3 regions of the Cryobacterium sp. TMT1-19 genome follow, and region 2 is predicted to be linked to each of the others. Evidence: predicted binding sites of a transcription regulator. Region 2 holds the regulator's gene; each other region holds the start of a gene.
What was found. The regulator LexA, encoded in region 2, represses DNA repair genes until DNA is damaged. The targets are predictions, from matches to a motif close to TCGAACANNTGTTCGA.
Positions count from the first base shown of each region.

Region 1: the regulator LexA is predicted to act here: its motif matches at 1,999-2,014, upstream of E3T40_RS11920 (DUF222 domain-containing protein).
Region 3: the regulator LexA is predicted to act here: its motif matches at 3,134-3,149, upstream of E3T40_RS15125 (DUF222 domain-containing protein).

Region 1 covers NZ_SOHB01000042.1:111,309-117,147, reverse strand. The annotation lists gene E3T40_RS11925 (GNAT family N-acetyltransferase) at 1-453, shown strand, start outside; gene E3T40_RS11920 (DUF222 domain-containing protein) at 450-1,934, opposite strand; gene E3T40_RS11915 (Fpg/Nei family DNA glycosylase) at 2,043-2,984, opposite strand; gene rnc (ribonuclease III) at 3,018-3,704, opposite strand; gene rpmF (50S ribosomal protein L32) at 3,840-4,043, opposite strand; gene E3T40_RS11900 (DUF177 domain-containing protein) at 4,046-4,618, opposite strand; gene E3T40_RS11895 (DUF3488 and transglutaminase-like domain-containing protein) at 4,630-5,839, opposite strand, start outside.
Region 2 covers NZ_SOHB01000041.1:30,840-36,678, forward strand. The annotation lists gene hisB (imidazoleglycerol-phosphate dehydratase HisB) at 1-39, opposite strand, end outside; gene E3T40_RS11155 (histidinol-phosphate transaminase) at 66-1,145, opposite strand; gene E3T40_RS11160 (LysM peptidoglycan-binding domain-containing protein) at 1,195-1,551, opposite strand; gene lexA (transcriptional repressor LexA) at 1,835-2,539, shown strand; gene metE (5-methyltetrahydropteroyltriglutamate--homocysteine S-methyltransferase) at 2,773-5,115, opposite strand; gene E3T40_RS11175 (methylenetetrahydrofolate reductase) at 5,112-5,839, opposite strand, start outside.
Region 3 covers NZ_SOHB01000067.1:16,623-22,461, forward strand. The annotation lists gene E3T40_RS15110 (type IV pilus twitching motility protein PilT) at 1-397, opposite strand, end outside; gene E3T40_RS15115 (GspE/PulE family protein) at 417-2,087, opposite strand; gene E3T40_RS16455 (hypothetical protein) at 2,360-2,497, opposite strand; gene E3T40_RS15120 (hypothetical protein) at 2,494-3,039, opposite strand; gene E3T40_RS15125 (DUF222 domain-containing protein) at 3,213-4,667, shown strand; gene E3T40_RS15130 (glycosyltransferase family 2 protein) at 4,972-5,839, shown strand, end outside.

The DNA of each region.
Region 1 (5,839 bases), on a different contig from region 2:
CCGGAATGGTTGCCCGATCTGGCGGTGCTCTACACGCGCATGAGCACGGATGCCCCGAGCGCCGGCCTTGCCGAACCGGAGCAGCTCTGGACGCCCGAGCGCGTCATGCAGGAGGAGCAGAAGGCTGCCGCCGGCAGGCGCACGGCGCTGACCTCGGCGGTGCTGCATGGCCCGAGCGGCCACCTCGTGGGATTCACCGAGCTGGAGGTGCCGGCGGAGTCCCGCCGCGCGGTCAGCCAGGAGGACACTCTGGTGCTGCGCGAGCACCGCGGCCGCCGGTTGGGGATGCTGCTGAAGGTGGCGAACCTCGAGCTGCTCGCGGCGGAGCGCCCCGGGCACCCGTCGGTGTTGACCTATAACGCTGAGGAGAACCGGCACATGCTCACGGTCAACGAGGCCATCGGCTTCGTGCCGCTCGGTTACGAGGGAGCCTGGCGCCGCGACGCCCTCTAACCCGGCCCTCCGGCCCTCAAGCCTGCCGAGCCCTGAATCCCCGAGCCCTGAGTCCCAGAGCCAAAGACCCAGAGCCAAAGACCCAGATCCCAAGACCCGACAACCAAAAGCCCAAAGCCAAAGAACAAAAGACCGCAAAGCCAGCAAAGAGGGCAGTGCCGGTTATGCAGCAACAGGTGGTGCGGGTGGCAGAGCAATACCCCGTCTGCGAGGTCCGTGTAGCCGTTGTCTTTCAACCACTCAGTGATGTGGTGTGCTTCAGTCCAGGCGGGTGATCTGTCGCAGTCCACCCACCGGCACCCGCCGTCGCGCACTCCCACGGCGGCGCGCTGTGCCTCGGTGAAGAGTCGTTCGTCACCGCCGACGTCGATGATCTGCCCGGTGTCGTCGAACTGGCCTTCGGGTTCCGGTGTCGCAGTGGAGCCGGTCGATCGTTTCCTGCGAGATCGGCTCGGGGTTGCCTTCGATCTGCCCGTGGCCTCGGACTTCAGGGCTCCCGGCTGGCGCGGTTTGACGGCCTTTTCGGTCACGATGACCCGCACCGAAGGGCGGTGACCGCCGAACACCCGGCCCTGATCGGCCTCGCCGGCGATCTTCAGCAGCTGCACGAGGGCATCGGCGGCGATCTGGTCCGTGGTGCGGGGGTCGTCCTGCATGCGTGTGGCCCACGCGGCTTTCGCCTTGTCGACGAAGCGCACCCCGCCGCGGCGAGGGCTGGTGATCGAGTCGAAGACGGAGAGCACGAACTCGCCGTCTTCGGTCGCGAAGAGGCCATCCAGACGCACCTTGCCGTTGCCGAGCCGGTAGACCTTCAGGAACCGGTCGTCGTGGGCCTGCTTCTCCCGGGCGGCAATGCCGGCCTCGTCGAGGCGGTCGCGCATGCGCCGCGCGAGTCTGAAGACCTGGTCAGTGTTCAGCGTCGACGCCTCGACAAGAAGCAGGGTCAGGGCTTCGGTGAGCTTGTCGGCGGTGACCGCCGCGTCGATCTGGCCGAGACCAAAACGGATCGACTCGGCCGCGTCGACGGAGAGAGCGCCACTGGTGACCGCGCGGGCGATCGGCGCCTGCCAGGGCACCTTCGCAACGAACTCCGCAACCTCGGCGGCATCAGCGTCCGGCGACTCCACGGCCGCCTCGACGCGCGCCTGCGCCGCCTCGGCATCGGCCATCATCGTGCCGACCGCGACCAGTTTGAACGCGTCGGTCTTGGTCGAGCCCGTCACCTTTTGGATCAGCGCCTCGGGCGACAGGAATCCCTGCTGCGCGGCCAGACCTGAATGGCCGAGTTCGGGCCGGGAACGCCGGGCGATGGTCGCCGCCATCCACGCGGATCGGGTGTCGAAGAGGCGGCGGGCGGCCGCGATCTGCTTCTGACCGGCCAGCACCGCGGCGTCGGCGAGGTGCTCATAGTCGGCGCAGGACGAGCCCAGGCGGGCGTCGGCATCCGTTGCCGCTCTGAGGTCATCTGCGGTGGTTGTCATGGTCCGAGGTTAGCGAAGATGGTAATTAAAGTCGAGAGTTATTCACTTGATATTCGAAAGACTTTCGTATTTTTGTTCGACAGGCAGGCTTCTCGCGGGCAGCGAGCCTCAGCGCAGCCGTTGGCATCGCGGGCAGAGGTGTGAACTGCGGTTCATGAACTGCTGCCGCACGAGCAGTGTGCCGCAGCGGGGGCACGGTAGACCCTGCCGGCCGTACGTGTTGAGGCGGTGCGAAAAATACCCGGACTGACCATTCACGTTCACGTATTGCGCATCGAAACTGGTGCCGCCCTCGGCCAGGGCCCGGTTCAGGATGCTGCGGACCGCGCCGAGCAGCGCCCGCCCCTTCGCGGGCGACAGGGAGTCTGCCGGCTGCTCGTAGTGCACCCGGGCCTCGAAAAGGGCCTCGTCGGCGTAGATGTTCCCGATGCCGCTGATCAGGGTCTGGTCGAGCAGGGCGCGCTTGATCCCGGTCTTCTTGCGGGCCAGGGCAGTCAGGAAGAGCGGCGCCGAGAAGCCCGGATCCAGCGGGTCGCGCGCGATGTGCGCCACCTGCGACGGGATCAGCCCCGACCAGCCCAGGCCTGAACCGGCCAGTCCGTCCGCCCCGGTCGCGCCGCCTGCGAGCCCGGAGTACCCGGCCGTCAGCCCGTCGCGGGTGGGCTGCATCGAGTCCACGGCCATACTGCCGAAGATGCGCTGGTCGACGAAGTTGACCCACAGCTCGCCGTGTTCCGGGTGCTCGATCTGCAAACGGATGCGCAGGTGCCGGTCCGTGTCCGATCCGGGGCTGCGCAGCAGCACCTGACCACTCATTCCGAGGTGCACGACCAGGGCGCGCCCGGAATCCAGCGGCAGCCAGAGGAACTTACCCCGGCGGACGGCGGCGAGCACGCCCCGCCTCTGCAACAGGTCGGCAAAATACCCGCTCGCGGAGTCATGGCGACGCAGGGATCGTGGCTCGAAGACCTCGACACCGGCGATCACGGCGCCGGTTACGGCCGGCGCCAGGCCGGCGCGAACGACCTCCACTTCAGGAAGTTCGGGCATGCGAGCCTTTCAGCGTCACGGCCTGACAGCAGCTCAGGGAGTGCTGAGGCGCGTCCAGGCGTCGAGCGCGGCGGCCATCTCGGCGTGCTTCTTGCTCGTGCCCCCACCGACCGCACTTACGTCACCCACAGTGACGGTGGCGATGAAGATCTTGGAGTGATCGGGTCCGCTTTCCGCGATGGAATACACGGGAACCCCGGTTCCCAGGCGAGCCGCGGCTTCCTGCAGGCTCGTCTTGGGGTCCATGGACACTCCGAAGTGCCCTGGGTCACGGAGGAGCGGCTCGATCAGGCGCAGCACGAGCGCCGTCGCCGTCTCTCCGCCGGAGTCGAGGTAGACCGCTCCGATGAGCGCCTCGACGGTGTCGGCAAGGATCGACGACTTGTCGCGCCCATTGGTGAGGATCTCGCCGCGGCCGAGGCGCACGTACGCACCCAATCCGATGCCGCGCGCGATGCCCGCCAGGGCAACGCTCGACACCAGGCTGGCCCGGCGCTTGGCAAGGTCACCCTCGTCGAGCTGCGTGTACTCCCGATAGAGCATGACCGTCACGGCCTGCCCCAGAATCGAGTCACCGAGAAATTCGAGGCGCTCATTGTTGGGTATGCCGCCATGCTCGTACGCGTACGAGCGGTGGGTGAGAGAGAGCTCAAGCAAGGCCGGGTCGATCTGCACGCCGAGAGTCGCCAGCAAGGACGAGACCTCGGGATCGACGCTCACGAGTGCCGACTCAGCGAGTGCCCGCCAGGCAGATGCCGACCGAAAACACTGATGCCGCGACTCAACGGATCGGGACCCTGAATCGGGACTCCCGGCATCCGTCGGCGCGGCATCAGACGTTCGAGCACAACGAGACTAAACGTCGGCGACCTTGCGGCCCTTGTATTCCATGAACAGCGCCGTGCCGGCGGCGTCGGTGACGACCTTGGCGCGGTGCGGCAGGCTGTAGACAACTTTGCCGTTTTCCATGGTCTTGACCAGGGTGGGAGCTTCGGCCTTCCAACAGGAACGACGTGAACGGGTGTTGGAGCGTGATTGCTTGCGCTTCGGGACTGCCATGACTACTTCTCTTCTCTATCCGTTTCAGCCTGGATGTCTTCATCCGTGCCGCTGCTTTCGGAAGCTTGGAATTCCATGAGCGCGGCCCACCGGGGATCGCGCTTTTCTTCGGGTAGGAACTCAGGGGCCTCGGCAAGCCGTTCACCGGTCTCGGGGTCGAGACCTGGGCAATCCGGCCGGCAAACCGGCTGGAACGGCAGTGACAACACCACCGCATCCCTGATCAGAGGTTCAAGATCCACGTGGTCATCTTGAACTTCACTTTCATAAGCTTCGTCTAGAGAGTACGCGAAAAGCTCGTGAAACTCGACTTGGACCGGCAATTCGACGTCGATGAGGCATCTGCCGCACTCTCCGGCGGCGATTCCGGACACCTGGGCCGACACGAGGATGCCCTCGTGCAGGGTTTCGAGGCGCAGGTTCGCGATCACGGTAGAGCCGGCCTTCACGGCGACCAGGCTCTCGCCGAGGTCTCCCGGCACGACGATTTCGAGGTGCCGTTCGTGCATGGTGCCCGGGCGGTTGATCAGGTCGCGCACATCGACCTTGTACGGGGTCTTCTTGAATCTACTCACGAGGGAAGATTCTACGCGTTCGCGGCTGGGCGTCCGATTCGTCGCTCGCCGGGGCGCCAGAGCGATGCCGGCAGCAGCGTCGCCCGCACCCGCAGGCGCCGGCCCGACACCGAATGGATGCCGCGGAGCACCACGTCGAGGTCGGCCACGCGTTCCGCCGCCCGCGCGGACTGCGCGTCGTCACCCGGTCGCCCGTAGTGGCTGCGCTCCGCTCCCACGAGGAGCCGGTCGAGGGCCTCGGCCGCGGCTCCCCCGCCCGGACCGGCGCCCTCCGTAACGCTCTCGGTGCCGCCTACCGAGCCGATGAGAACCCGTAGCCGGGCGGCGAGCTCGCGCGGCGTCTCGGTCTCCCGCACGAAGACGCCATGGTCCACCGCCGTGTCGCTGACCTCACGCCACGCCTCCACGGCCCCGCTCTGCCCCGACAGGAGGCCCCGGCGCCGCAGCATCCGCCGGGTCACCCGGATGAGGGCCGGCAGAAGGAGCAGCGCGAACGTCCCGAGGACGAGCAGGCCGAGACGGATGATGCCGCCGCGCGAGTCCGCGGGCGAAGAAGCGTCGGCCTGGGCGTCAGCGGCGTTCTGGCCACCGAGGTCCTCGGGGCGCGGCGCGTCCGACGGGCCGGCCTGGCCGGAATCAGTCAGCGGCACGGTGACGGCATCGTCCCGCGTGTACGCAGGCACGGCGCCGCGGCCGGGCGTGGGCTCGAAGGGCACCCAGCCGACGCCCTCGAAGTAGACCTCCGTCCACGCGTGAAGGTCGTGGGTGTCGACGCTGTACCGGCCGACCCCGGCGACGGAACCCGACGCGGACAGCGACCCGGGCTGGTAGCCGATCGCGATCCGGGACGGGATGCCGATCGAGCGGGCCATCGCCGCCATCGCCGAGGAGAAGTGCACGCAGTACCCGGTCTTCACCTCGAGGAAGGTGCTGACGACGTCAATGCCGCCACCGTCATAGCCGGCCTCGACGGGAGCCTCGGTGTCGTAAGCGAAGTCGCTGCCGCGCAGGTAGTCCTGCAGGGCCCGCGCGGCCTCGTACGCGCTCGTGGTGCCGGCGGTGACCTCACGCGCGGTGTCGCCGATCAGGGCCGGAGTCTCGGCTGGCAGCCTCAGGCTGCGCCGGATCTCCGCCGGATAGGCACCCTCGGCTTCCCGCAACTGCTCCGCCGTCGGCTCCAGCGTGAGCGCGGTGACGGTGTATTCCTGGCCGCGGGTCGTG
Region 2 (5,839 bases):
GGCGAAACGAGGCGAGGTGGTCGCGAAAGAGAAGCTCATACGGCTAGTTTATTGGCCCGAGCCGTTCACGACCGCCCAAGCGCCTCGAGGGCGTCGAGGAACGCCGTGGTCTCGGCCTCGGTGCCGGCGCTGACCCGCAGGTGGCCCGGGATGCCGACGTCGCGCACAAGGATGCCTTCCGCCAGCAGCGCCTCGAAGGTGGCCCGAGGGTCCTCAACGCCGCCGAACAGCACGAAGTTGCTCGCACTGCGCAGCGGAGTGTAGCCAAGCCGGGCCAGTTCGCTCACGATGCGGTCCCGCTGCCCGCGGATGTCGTCGACCATGGCAAGCATCGCGGGCGTGTGGACGAGCGCGGCGACCGCGGCAGCCTGGGTGAGCGCGGACAGGTGGTAGGGCAGACGAACCAGGCGGAGGGCATCCGTCACAGCGGGATCGGCGGCCAGATAGCCGACGCGCACACCGGCGAAGGCGAACGCCTTGCTCATGGTGCGGGACACCAGCAGGCGCTCCCGGCCGGGAAGCAGGCTCAGGGCGGTTGGCGCGTCATCCGTCCCGAACTCGGCGTACGCCTCGTCGACGACGACGATGCCGTCGCTCGCATCGTAGACGGCCTCGATCGTTTCCAGGGACAGGGGCGTGCCGGTGGGGTTGTTCGGCGAGCAGAGGAAGACGACGTCAGGGGCAACCCGGTCGACCCACTCGAGCGCCGTGGCCGGGGAGAGTTCGAACTTTGCGTCACGACCACCCGCGATCCAGCGGGTGCCGGTGCCGGAGGCGAGCAGAGGGTACATGGAGTAGGTCGGCGCGAAGCCGAGCACGGACCGACCCGGGCCGCCGAAGGCCTGCAGCACCTGCTGAAGAACCTCGTTGGAACCGTTGGCGGCCCAAATGTTCTTTCGGGTGAGGCCGTGACCAAGATAACGGGCGAGGGAATCCCGCAGCTCGGTGAACTCCCGATCGGGGTATCGGTTCACGGTCGTGACCGCCAGAGCCAACGCCGCCACGATGTCCTGCGCCACCTCAGCCGGGATGCCGTGGGTGTTCTCGTTCACGTTGAGAGCCACCGGCACGTGCAACTGCGGCGCCCCATAGGGAGTGAGTCCGCGCAGATTATCGCGAAGGGGAAGATCGTTGAGACTGGTCACTCCCCCCATGTTACCGGGGTGAGACCGGCGGGGGCTCGCCGCGGGTAGTTCACAGGTCGTTCGGAAGCGCCAGCCGCTGACCGGGCTGCACGCTGTCGGACGGCAGCTGGTTGAGGCTCACAATCTCGGCGATCACCTCGCGCGGATCGGACGTGGGCGCGATTGTCTCGGCAAGTTGCCAGAGCGACTGCCCCGACTTGATAGTGACGTAGTCGAAGGCCGTGGCCACGCGAGCGACGGTCGAGTTCTCGGCGGCGGCGATGCCTCCGTTGAGGGTGACGACCAGGGCCACGGCTACGAGCGGAAAGGCAGCCAGGGACGTGAAAACGACGCGACCGCGCCGGGTGAGTCGGAGCCGGGTGCGTCCGGTCGCGATGGGGGCGCCTCGTTCAAGTGCAGTGCTCATGTCATACCTCCTGTGAGAAGACGCATCCGACTCTCGGCCGGGAGAGCCGGATGCGAACTTATGTTCCGAATGTATATTCGATTATTCGAACAATCAAGCTTTATTCGGTAGTTTCTGAAATATTTACTCCGACCCACTCGAATACATGTTTGTTTAATGGGCTCAACGCGGATACAGTTTCGATTGTTGATTGACACTCAATCAGGCACCCCCGACATTCGCGTGAATCGGCGGCATTCGCTGTTTGCCGCCAGCGCATCAATCAAAACGAGGAGCGACGAACGTGGCACAGAACACCAGCGGTCCCCGCGACAAGGGCGGCACCAGACGGCGCAAGAGCCTCAGCGAGAAGCAGCTCGCCATCCTCGACGTCATCCAGCGCTCGGTCAGCCAACGCGGCTATCCGCCGAGCATGCGCGAGATCGGCGACGCCGTCGGCCTGTCGTCACTGTCGAGCGTCACCCACCAGCTCAACCAGCTGGAACTGAGCGGTTACCTCCGCCGAGACCCGAACCGTCCCCGAGCACTGGAGGTGCTCATCGAGATTCCGCAGTCGCCCGAAGACACGACGGCCGGATCCTCGGAGAGTTTCCACACCGGAGTGCAGGTCGGCGACGCCGCCATGGTTCCGCTCGTCGGTCGAATCGCCGCCGGCATCCCGATCACCGCCGAACAGCAGATCGACGAGATCTTCCCGCTACCCCGCCAGCTGGTGGGCAAGGGCGACCTGTTCATGCTCAAGGTGTCGGGCGAATCGATGATCGACGCCGCCATAATGGACGGCGACTGGGTCGTCGTGCGGCAGCAGAAGACCGCCGAAAACGGTGAAATCGTTGCAGCCATGCTCGACAACGAGGCAACCGTCAAGGTCTTCCGCCAGCGCGACGGGCACACCTGGCTACTGCCCCGCAACACCAACTTCGAACCCATCGTCGGCGATCACGCCGAGATTCTGGGGAAGGTTGTGGCAGTGCTGCGGTCGGTTTAGGGCATCAGCACTACAGCACATCAGCACTTCAGCGCTTCAGCACTTCAGCACTTCAGCACTTCAGCACTTCAGTCCGACTCTTGGTCTCGACGGTTTCGACCAGCGTCGTGGAGACGCGCGTGCGTTGAGTCACCATGGTTATTTCGGTCGGGTCTTGTGATCCGGGTCTTGTGGGCCGGGCACGAACACTGTTTTTGGTGTCGTGCCCGGCTTTTGTGTGGGTGGAGGCGGGGTCAGGCGGAGACGGAGGAGGTCAGGCGGGCGCGGAGGATGCGGGTGGCGGCGAGCATGTTGTGCAGGGACTGGACGGTTTCGGCGTAGCCGCGGGTTTTGAGGCCGCAGTCGGGGTTCACCCAGAGCCGGGTGGCCGGGATGGCTGCCGCGGCGCGCTCGAGCAGGTCGGTGAGTTCGGATACGCTCGGCACACGCGGCGAGTGGATGTCCCACACTCCCGGGCCGATACCGTGGTCGAAGCCCTGGGACCGGATATCGCCCACCACCTCCATGCGAGAGCGTGCCGCCTCGATGCTGGTCACATCGGCGTCCAGGTTGCGGATCGCGTCGATGACCACCCCGAACTCCGAGTAGCAGAGGTGGGTGTGGATCTGGGTGGCCACGGCCGCACCGGCCGTCGCCAGGCGGAAGGACCCCACCGACCAGTCGAGGTATTCCGCCTGGTCCTTCTGCTTCAACGGCAGCAGCTCCCGCAGCGCGGGCTCGTCGACCTGGACGATCTGAATGCCGGCCGTCTCCAGGTCGGCGATCTCGTCCCGGAGGGCCAGGGCCACCTGCCTGGCCGTCTCGCCCAGCGGCTGGTCGTCGCGCACGAACGACCACGCGAGGATCGTGACCGGACCGGTGAGCATCCCCTTGACGGGCTTGGGCGTCAGCCCCTGCGTGAACGCCGACCACTCGACCGTGATGGGCCGCGGTCGGGACACGTCACCCCAGAGGATCGACGGGCGCACGCACCGGCTGCCGTAGGACTGCACCCAGCCGTTCTCGGTGACCGCGAAGCCGTCCAGGTTCTCGGCGAAGTACTGCACCATGTCGTTGCGTTCCGGCTCCCCGTGCACGATCACGTCGAGGCCGATGTCTTCCTGCAACGCGACGACCCGACGGATTTCGGCGCGCATCAGGTCCCGGTATTCCGCGGTGCTCAGCACCCCCCGTACCAGCTGCGCCCTGGCCCGACGGATGTCCCCGGTCTGCGGGAAGGATCCGATCGTGGTCGTCGGCAGGAACGGCAGCCCGAGGGCCATCTCCTGGGCTGCCACTCGGTCTGCGTAGGCGCCCCGGGTGAAGTCGCCCGGAGCGAGCGCGTCGGCGCGCACCCGAACGGCGCCATCGTGGACTCCGGGAGCCACCCCCCGCGCGTCGAGGGCCGCGGAGGCCGCAGAGAGGTCGGTCTCGATGGCACGGCGACCCAGACTGAGGCCGCGGGCGAGTGTGGCAACCTGCGCGACCTTCTGATCCGCAAAGGCCAGCCAGCTTTTCAGGTCGTCGTCCAGCGCCGATTCATCGTCGACGTCGTGGGGAACGTGCAGCAGCGAGGTTGAGGTGGAAACCGAGATCCGCGGCGAGAGGCGGACCAGGCCGGCCGCCGTGTCGAAGGCGGCGGCCAGGTCGCCGCGCCAGATATTGTGGCCGTCAATGATGCCGGCCACGAGAGTGGTCGTGTCCAGTCCGGGGGTCTCCGCCGGCACGCTTCCCCGCACGAGGTCAAGCCCAATGGCTTCCACCGGGGTGATGGCAAGAACGGGTAGGGCGTCGTCGAGGCTGCCGTACGGCGCGGCGACGAACAGGGCGGGACGCTCGGCGAGGGCGCCGAGGGTGTTGTAGGCGAAGCGGAGGCCGGCGAGGGCATCCGTTCTCGGGGTGTCGATGCTCTCGCTGACCAGGGCAGGCTCGTCGAGCTGCACCCATTCGGCTCCGGCGGCGCGCAGCCGCTGCAGGAGGGCGGCGTAGACCGGCACAAGGTCGTCGAGGCGGTCAAGCGGACTGAATCCGGCCGGGGCCTCGTCGCTGGGCTTGCTCAGCAGCAGGAAGGTGACCGGGCCGACGATGACGGGCCGGGTCAGGAATCCGGCCGCCTTCGCCTCCTCGAACTCGCGCACCAGGCGGGTGCCGGCGAGGGTGAACTCGGTCTCGGGGCCGATCTCCGGCACCAGGTAGTGGTAGTTGGTGTCGAACCATTTGGTCATCTCCAGCGGCGGATTCTCCCCTTCGCCGCGGGCGAGGGTGAAGTAGCCGGCCAGGTCGAGGTGGCCGTCCGCGCCCCGCAGATGCGCGAACCGGGCGGGGACGGCGCCCACCGTGCACAGGGCATCCAACATCTGGTCGTAGTAGGAGAACGATTCCGGGATGGACGAGTCGTCCCGGCCGAGTCCCAGCAGCACGAGGCGCTCCCTGGTGCTCTGACGCAGGGCGGCCGCGGTCGCCTCGAGCTCGTCGGCGCTGACCGATCCGGTCCAGAACGCTTCGACGGCCTTCTTCAGTTGGCGGCGCGGCCCGATGCGCGGGTAGCCCAGGATGGTGCCGGCGGGAAAGGCGGAAAAGGCGGAAGAGTGGGTCATCGGTTCTCCTTGACGGGGTGAGGGGCAGGCTGTGCGGAAGCAGGCAGGGTGGGGGTGAGCAGACCGCAGCCGTCGAGCACGGCGAGCACGGTCTCGTGCTGGTTGAAGGCGTAGAGGTGCAGCCCGGGGGCACCGCCGGCGATGAGTTCCCGGGCCAGTTCGGTGGCCTGACGGATGCCGATCTCACGCTGGCCTTCCTTCGTCGGCTCCACCTCGAGCGCGATCGCCAGCTCGGACGGCAGTTCCTCACCGGACAACTCGAGGATGCGGCGCAGGCGGGCCGGGCTCGTGACCGGCATGATCCCGGGCAGGATCGGGAATTCGACCCCGGCGGCACGGGCTCGCAGGATGAAGCTGAGGTAGTGGTCGGCGTGAAAGAAGAGTTGCGTGATCGCCAGGTTGGCGCCGGCGGCCTGCTTGGCCAGGAGCGCGTCGATGTCCTGGGTGGCCGACCGGGAGCGCGGGTGGCCGTTCGGGAAGGCGGCCACGGCGATGCGTACCTTCTCCCGTTCCCGCTTGATCGTGCGGGCGGCAGGGAGTCCAGGGATCACGGCCTCGCGGTACGGCACCCGCTCGGCCTGCACCCGATGGATCAGCTGCACCAGTTCCGCGGCGCTGCCCAGGTCGCCGAGGAAGGCCTCACCCTCCCGAATGCCTTCCGGCGGGTCGCCACGCAGGGCCAGGAAGCTCCGCACCCCGGCGTCCAGAAACTCCCGGATCAGCT
Region 3 (5,839 bases), on a different contig from region 2:
TCCACTTGCTCGCGCCCTCAATCGGCCGCAGGCCGCCATCGACACGAATGCTCGGCGGCGCTCCGACGGTGATGTGCAGGTCGGAGGCGTTCAGGTCGAGAACCTCGGCCAGGGCGTTCAGCAGGTCAAGGTCGGAGACCTCGTTGTCGCCGGTGCGGTTGGCACGGGCGCGGCGCCCGGTCGTCTCGACCGCGCCGGTGTCCACCGGGAGGACCGTTGTCGCCGGCTGCGCGGCATCCGTCACATCGACGAACTCGAACTCCACCGAGTCAGGAGCGGCCGGCGCGGCATCGTGCTCCGTCGGTTCGGCACCACGACGCTCGGGATCGCCGAGGCTCCAGCTGCCCCCGGCGGCCCCAGGAGACGTGACCGGAATTTCATAGATGGGCTGGCTCATGCAGATATCCCCTTTTGCACTATGCGACCACTCGCAAGATTTCTTCGATCGATGTCAAACCCATTTGGGCCTTGGCCCAGCCATCCTCGCGGAGGGTGATCATGCCCTGTTCGCGCGCCACCCGGCCGATTTCAGCGCTCGATGCTCGGGCCACGGCGAGCCGCTCGATCTCCTCGGTCACGGTCATCACCTCGTGCACGGCGATGCGCCCCCGGTAACCGGTCTTCGAACACTGCGTGCAGCCGACCGCCTCGAAGATCGTGGGCAGCGGGCGCTCCGGGTCGAACGCGAAGCGGAGGCGCGTCAGGTAGTCGACGGTCAGAACGGATGGCGTCTTGCACTTGTCGCAGAGCCGGCGGGCCAGGCGCTGGGCGACCACGCAGTCCAGGGCGGAACCCACCAGGAAGGGCTCGATGCCCATTTCCGTCAGCCGGGTGATGGCGCTCGGCGCGTCGTTGGTGTGCAGGGTGGAGAGCACGAGGTGGCCGGTCAGCGAGGCCTCAATGGCGATCTGCGCGGTCTCGTGGTCGCGGATCTCACCCAGCAGTACGACATCCGGGTCGCTTCGCAGGATGGAACGCAGCGCACTCGCGAAGCTGAGACCCGCCTTCGGGTTCACCTGCACCTGGTTGATGCCCGCCATGCGGTACTCCACCGGGTCTTCGACCGTGATCACGTTGATCTCGGGGCGAGCGACCGCACCCAGGGTCGTATAGAGCGTGGTCGACTTGCCCGAACCGGTCGGACCGGTGATCAGGATCATGCCGTAAGGCTTGGAGTAGGAGGTCTTGTAGGCCTCGAAGTTGTGCTCGAGCAGGGCCAGCGCGCGCACGTCGAGAGTCGTGTTCGAGTTGTCGAGAATTCGCATGACGACCTTCTCGCCCCACACGGTGGGGAGAGTCGCAACGCGCAGGTCGATCTGACGGCCGGCATGGCGCACGGTCATGCGGCCGTCCTGCGGTTTGCGCCGCTCGGCGATGTCGATATCGCTCATGATTTTGAGCCTGGAGATAACACCGTTCTGGATGCTCTTGGGTGCGGTCTGCATCTCGTGCAGCACGCCGTCGATGCGGTAGCGCACCCGCAGGCTGTGCTCGCCGGGTTCGATGTGGATGTCCGAGGCCAAGTCCTGGATGGCCTGGCTGACCAACAGGTTCACGAACCGCACGATTGGGGCATCGTCGTCGATGGAGTCCGAGACTCCGAAAGAGGAGCTCTCGGTGGCGGCGTTCTCTTCCTCGAGTGTGGAGGTGAGGTCGCTGAGCTCGTCGTCGGCGCGGTGGTAGCGGGTGATAGCGGCGAGCAGGTCGCTGCGCTCGGCGACAACCTGGGTGACGCGCATCCGTGATGCTTCGCGCACGTCGTCGACGGCGAAGACGTTGCCGGGGTCGACCATGGCGAGGATGAGGCGGCCGTCGTCGACGGCGATCGGGAGCACTTCGTGGCGTTTGCAGACGGCCACCGGAACGAGAGCCACGGCGAGGCGATCGACCGGGTAGTCGATCAGCTCGACGAAGGGCAGGTTGGCTTGCTGGGCCCGAGCCTTGGCGAACTGTACCTCGGTGATGACGCCCTTGGCGACGAGGGCGCGGACGGCGCTCTCATCGGCGGGGTCGCCGGCCATAAGGTGGTCGAGCTCCTCGATCGGCAGCAGACCGTGCAGGATCAAGATTTCGGTGAGGCTGGCCACGCGATCCTCTCGAACAGGCTCGGTAAGTAAGTAACGGATAACGCTATCTCGGGGGCAGGGAATCCGGCCAGACCCACAATGAGGGGGACACGGTTCGAAAAAATGCCTCTGTTCAGTGATCCTAACGGGGCGGGGCTTCGACCCGACATCGACACGACATCGACACCTGCTCGAAACGGTCTGGACGCCCATCCAAAGGTTGTCGATGATGTTCTGTGTGTAGCCCAGCGGGCCGGCATTCGTGTACTTCGTGGCGAGCCAGATGCCGCCCCTCAGAAAGTGGGACTCACCGAAAGCGCCGTCTGCCGTGTCGTCTGGATGACGCAGCGGCGGCCCTCCGACTGGGTGAAGCGCTCCAGTCCGTTTGCGACGAGCCGGGCCTCCACCGCGGCGCTCTGTTCCGGGGTCACCCAGACCACGGTGGTGATGATCCCGGTGTCGGATCCCCGTACGGGCTCGCCCAGACGCAGGTCAGGTGGTCGAGAACGTCGATCTGGACGCGCAGCTCGGCATCGTCGGTGCCGTGGGACACGCCGGCATCCGGGTCCTGGCTCCAGACGGGGTTCAGGGTCAGGTCGCCGAGCGCCTCGACCATGGCCGGGCTGTGGAGCTGCGTGCACGCGGTCGGACGTGGAACGACCGGCGCCGCGGTCTGCCCAGGTGCGGATTGCGTCGGCTTGAGGGTTACCGGGGGCGTGGTGGTGGTCGGAGAACCCGTAGCGGTGGGTGCGTTGGTCGGGGCGGGCGTCACGGTGGCGGTTCCGGTGGTCTCGCCTGGGCCCGGGAAACCCTCACCGCTCCGCCAGACCACTGCCACCACGAGGATCACAAGGAGTGCGGCTCCGAGGACGGCCAGCCCGGTCCAGGCCCGGCGACCGGCTGCCGGCCGGCCCGACGTCGGGGGCTCATGCCCGGCGGCGTTCTCGTTCTCGGGCGCATTCTCTGGCCTCATCGGCACATCCTCCGAGGTTGTGCCCTCCACCATAGGCGGGGTCTCCATTGAGGCAACCGGCGGCCTTGCACGGCTTCGGAGCGGCCGGAGTTGGTCAGAGATATATTCGATTATTCCTGTAATTTATGTGAGTAACTCTCGACACTAGATGCGGGCTGGGGTATTCTCTTAACATGACAAACCTCGCGGAAGACCTCAGGCAGGCGGTCGATGCCGTGGCCCTGCTGGGCTCGTCATGCGCTGACTTCGCGGCCCTTCCTGATGCCGAGGTGTTGGTCGGTCAGAAGCGAATCGCTTCGATCCGCCGTCTCGTCGATACCTATGCCGCCTGGATGGCGGCGACCATCGCCGAGCGTTCCCGACCGGAGCTCGGGCACTCGGGCCTGGCGGCGCAGCAGGGGTACCTCTCGCCGGTGGCCCTGATCCAGAACTCGACCGGCTCGTCCAAGGGCGACGCCTACAAGCTGGTCGCAGTCGGCACCATGATGGCCGATGCCGAGGCGGCCGACAGGCTCGTCGAGGCGGCGCTCTCCTCGCCCGACAGGGATGCCGCCGAGGTCGCCGAATTCGAGGCGAAGGTGCCGTGGCAGGCACCGATCGCCCGGGCCGTCACCGCCGGAACCCTTTCCGTCGACGCGGCCGAGTCGATCCGTGCGGGGCTGGGCGAGATCGACGCCTCGGTCACCGCCGAGAAGCTCGCGGTGGCGCTGGAGGCGCTCCTGGCGGAGGCGTCGTCGCTGAATGCCGATCAGGTGTTCAAACGGGCGAGACGGATGCGCGACCGGCTTGACGAGGCAGGCATCGCCGCCCGGGAGAAGCAGGCCTCCGACGACCGCTACCTGCGGGTCTACCGGCTGGGCAACGGCAACGTACGACTCAGCGGGCTGTTTGCCCCCGAAGACGGCGAGTTCATGCTCTCCACGTTCGACTCGATCACGGGCCCGCGCCGCGGCGGGGTGCGATTCGTGGACGCAGAGCGGGCGGCCTGGGCCAGGAGGATGCAGGAGGACCCGCGCAGCACCGAGCAGATCGCCGCTGACTCTCTGGTGCAGCTGCTGAAGATCGCCGGCGAGGCCGACCCGGGCCGGGTCTTCGGCGGGCGCCGCCCCTCGGTGCGCGTGATCGTGACCGAAAAGGCGCTCAAGCCGGAAGCAGACGCGCAGGAAGCAGAGGCGCGGCAGCCGGCCGCACCGGCCGGCCACGGGCAGATCGAGGGCAACCCGGTCCCGATCTCGCAGGAGACCATCGACCGGCTGCTCTGCGACACCGGGACCCGCGGCATCAAATTCGACGACAACGGCCAGATCATCAACGTCGGCCGCGACGAACGACTCTTCACCGAGAAACAGCGCGCCGCAATGGCGGTACGCGACGGCGGATGTCTCTGGGTCGACTGTGAGAAACCGCCAGCGTGGGCAGAAGCGCATCACATCAACGAGTGGCTCAAAAACAACGGGTATACGGACCTCGCCGACGGAGTGCTGCTGTGCCACCCCCACCATTTGCTGCTGCACAACCAGCACTGGACGATCAGCCGCACCGGAACGCAGTACTGGCTTGGGCCACCGGTCGAGGTCGATCCAGAGCAGACGCTGGTGGCGTTGCCGAGTAAGAGGTCGGGCCTGTAGTCCAGTCACACTTCTCGACGACGGACAATGCGTCAACGTCGGCCTCGCGCAGAGCCTCTTCACCGAGAAGCAACGCGCGGGAATCGTGGCCCGCTACGTCGAATGCCGCTGGCCCGGCTACGAACGCCCACCCGCCTGGACCGAAGCCCACCACCTCGACCAATGGCTTGCAGACTCCGGCGGCCCTGCCCGGCAAGAACGCCCTCCTGCAATCACCAAAACCCCCGAAAAACCGAAAATTCTGATGCTCACCGATTCTGAACCAGCACTGTCAGGTTTTCCCTAGGAACGACCAGGGGGCTGCATGATGATTGAAAATTGGCACTGGATGCTTGTCTATCCGGCCTTGATTCTGGTCGTGATGGAAACGCTTTGGATCGGTTCCCGCCGGCGCCCCGGCTTCGGGCACAAGACCGCCATCGTGATCACCATTGTCGTGCGAATCATCTACCTCACGTGGCGCGTGATGTTCACCATCCCGTCCGACGCCTGGTGGAACACTGCGACCGGCATTCTGCTGTTGACGGTCGAAGTACTCGGATTCGCACAATCGCTGGCGGTGTATGTCACCCTCTGGACCCCATACGCCGGGCGCACTGTGCCGTCGCCGCCAGCAGACGAGCTCCCGCGGGTCGACGTGTTCATTGCCTCCTACAACGAGCCCGTGTCAATGCTCCGGATGACCATCGCCGGCGCCGTGGGCATGCGCTATCCGACCGACGGCGTTCGCGTTTTCGTCTGCGATGACGGCGCGCGTGAGGAAGTGCGCCAACTTGCCGAAGAGTACGGGGCCATCCATCTCATCCGGCCTGACCACGCTCACGCCAAAGCCGGCAACCTCAACAACGCGCTTGGGCGGAGCGACGGGGACCTGATCGTGACCCTGGACGCGGACATGGTTCCCCGGCCGGACTTCCTGGAGCGCACCGTCGGTCGTTTTCAGGACCCCGAGCTGGGCTTCGTCCAGGCGCCCCAAGCGTTCTACAACGAGGACCCGTTCCAGTACAACCTGTTCTCCGGTCAGGCTTTGCCGAACGAGCAGGACTTCTTCATGCGTACCCTGCAGGCCGGCAAATCACGCTTCAATGCAAGGATGTACGTGGGGAGCAACACGATGTTCCGCCGCTCGGCTTTGGAAAGCGTGGGCGGATTTGCAGTAGGTGTGATCACGG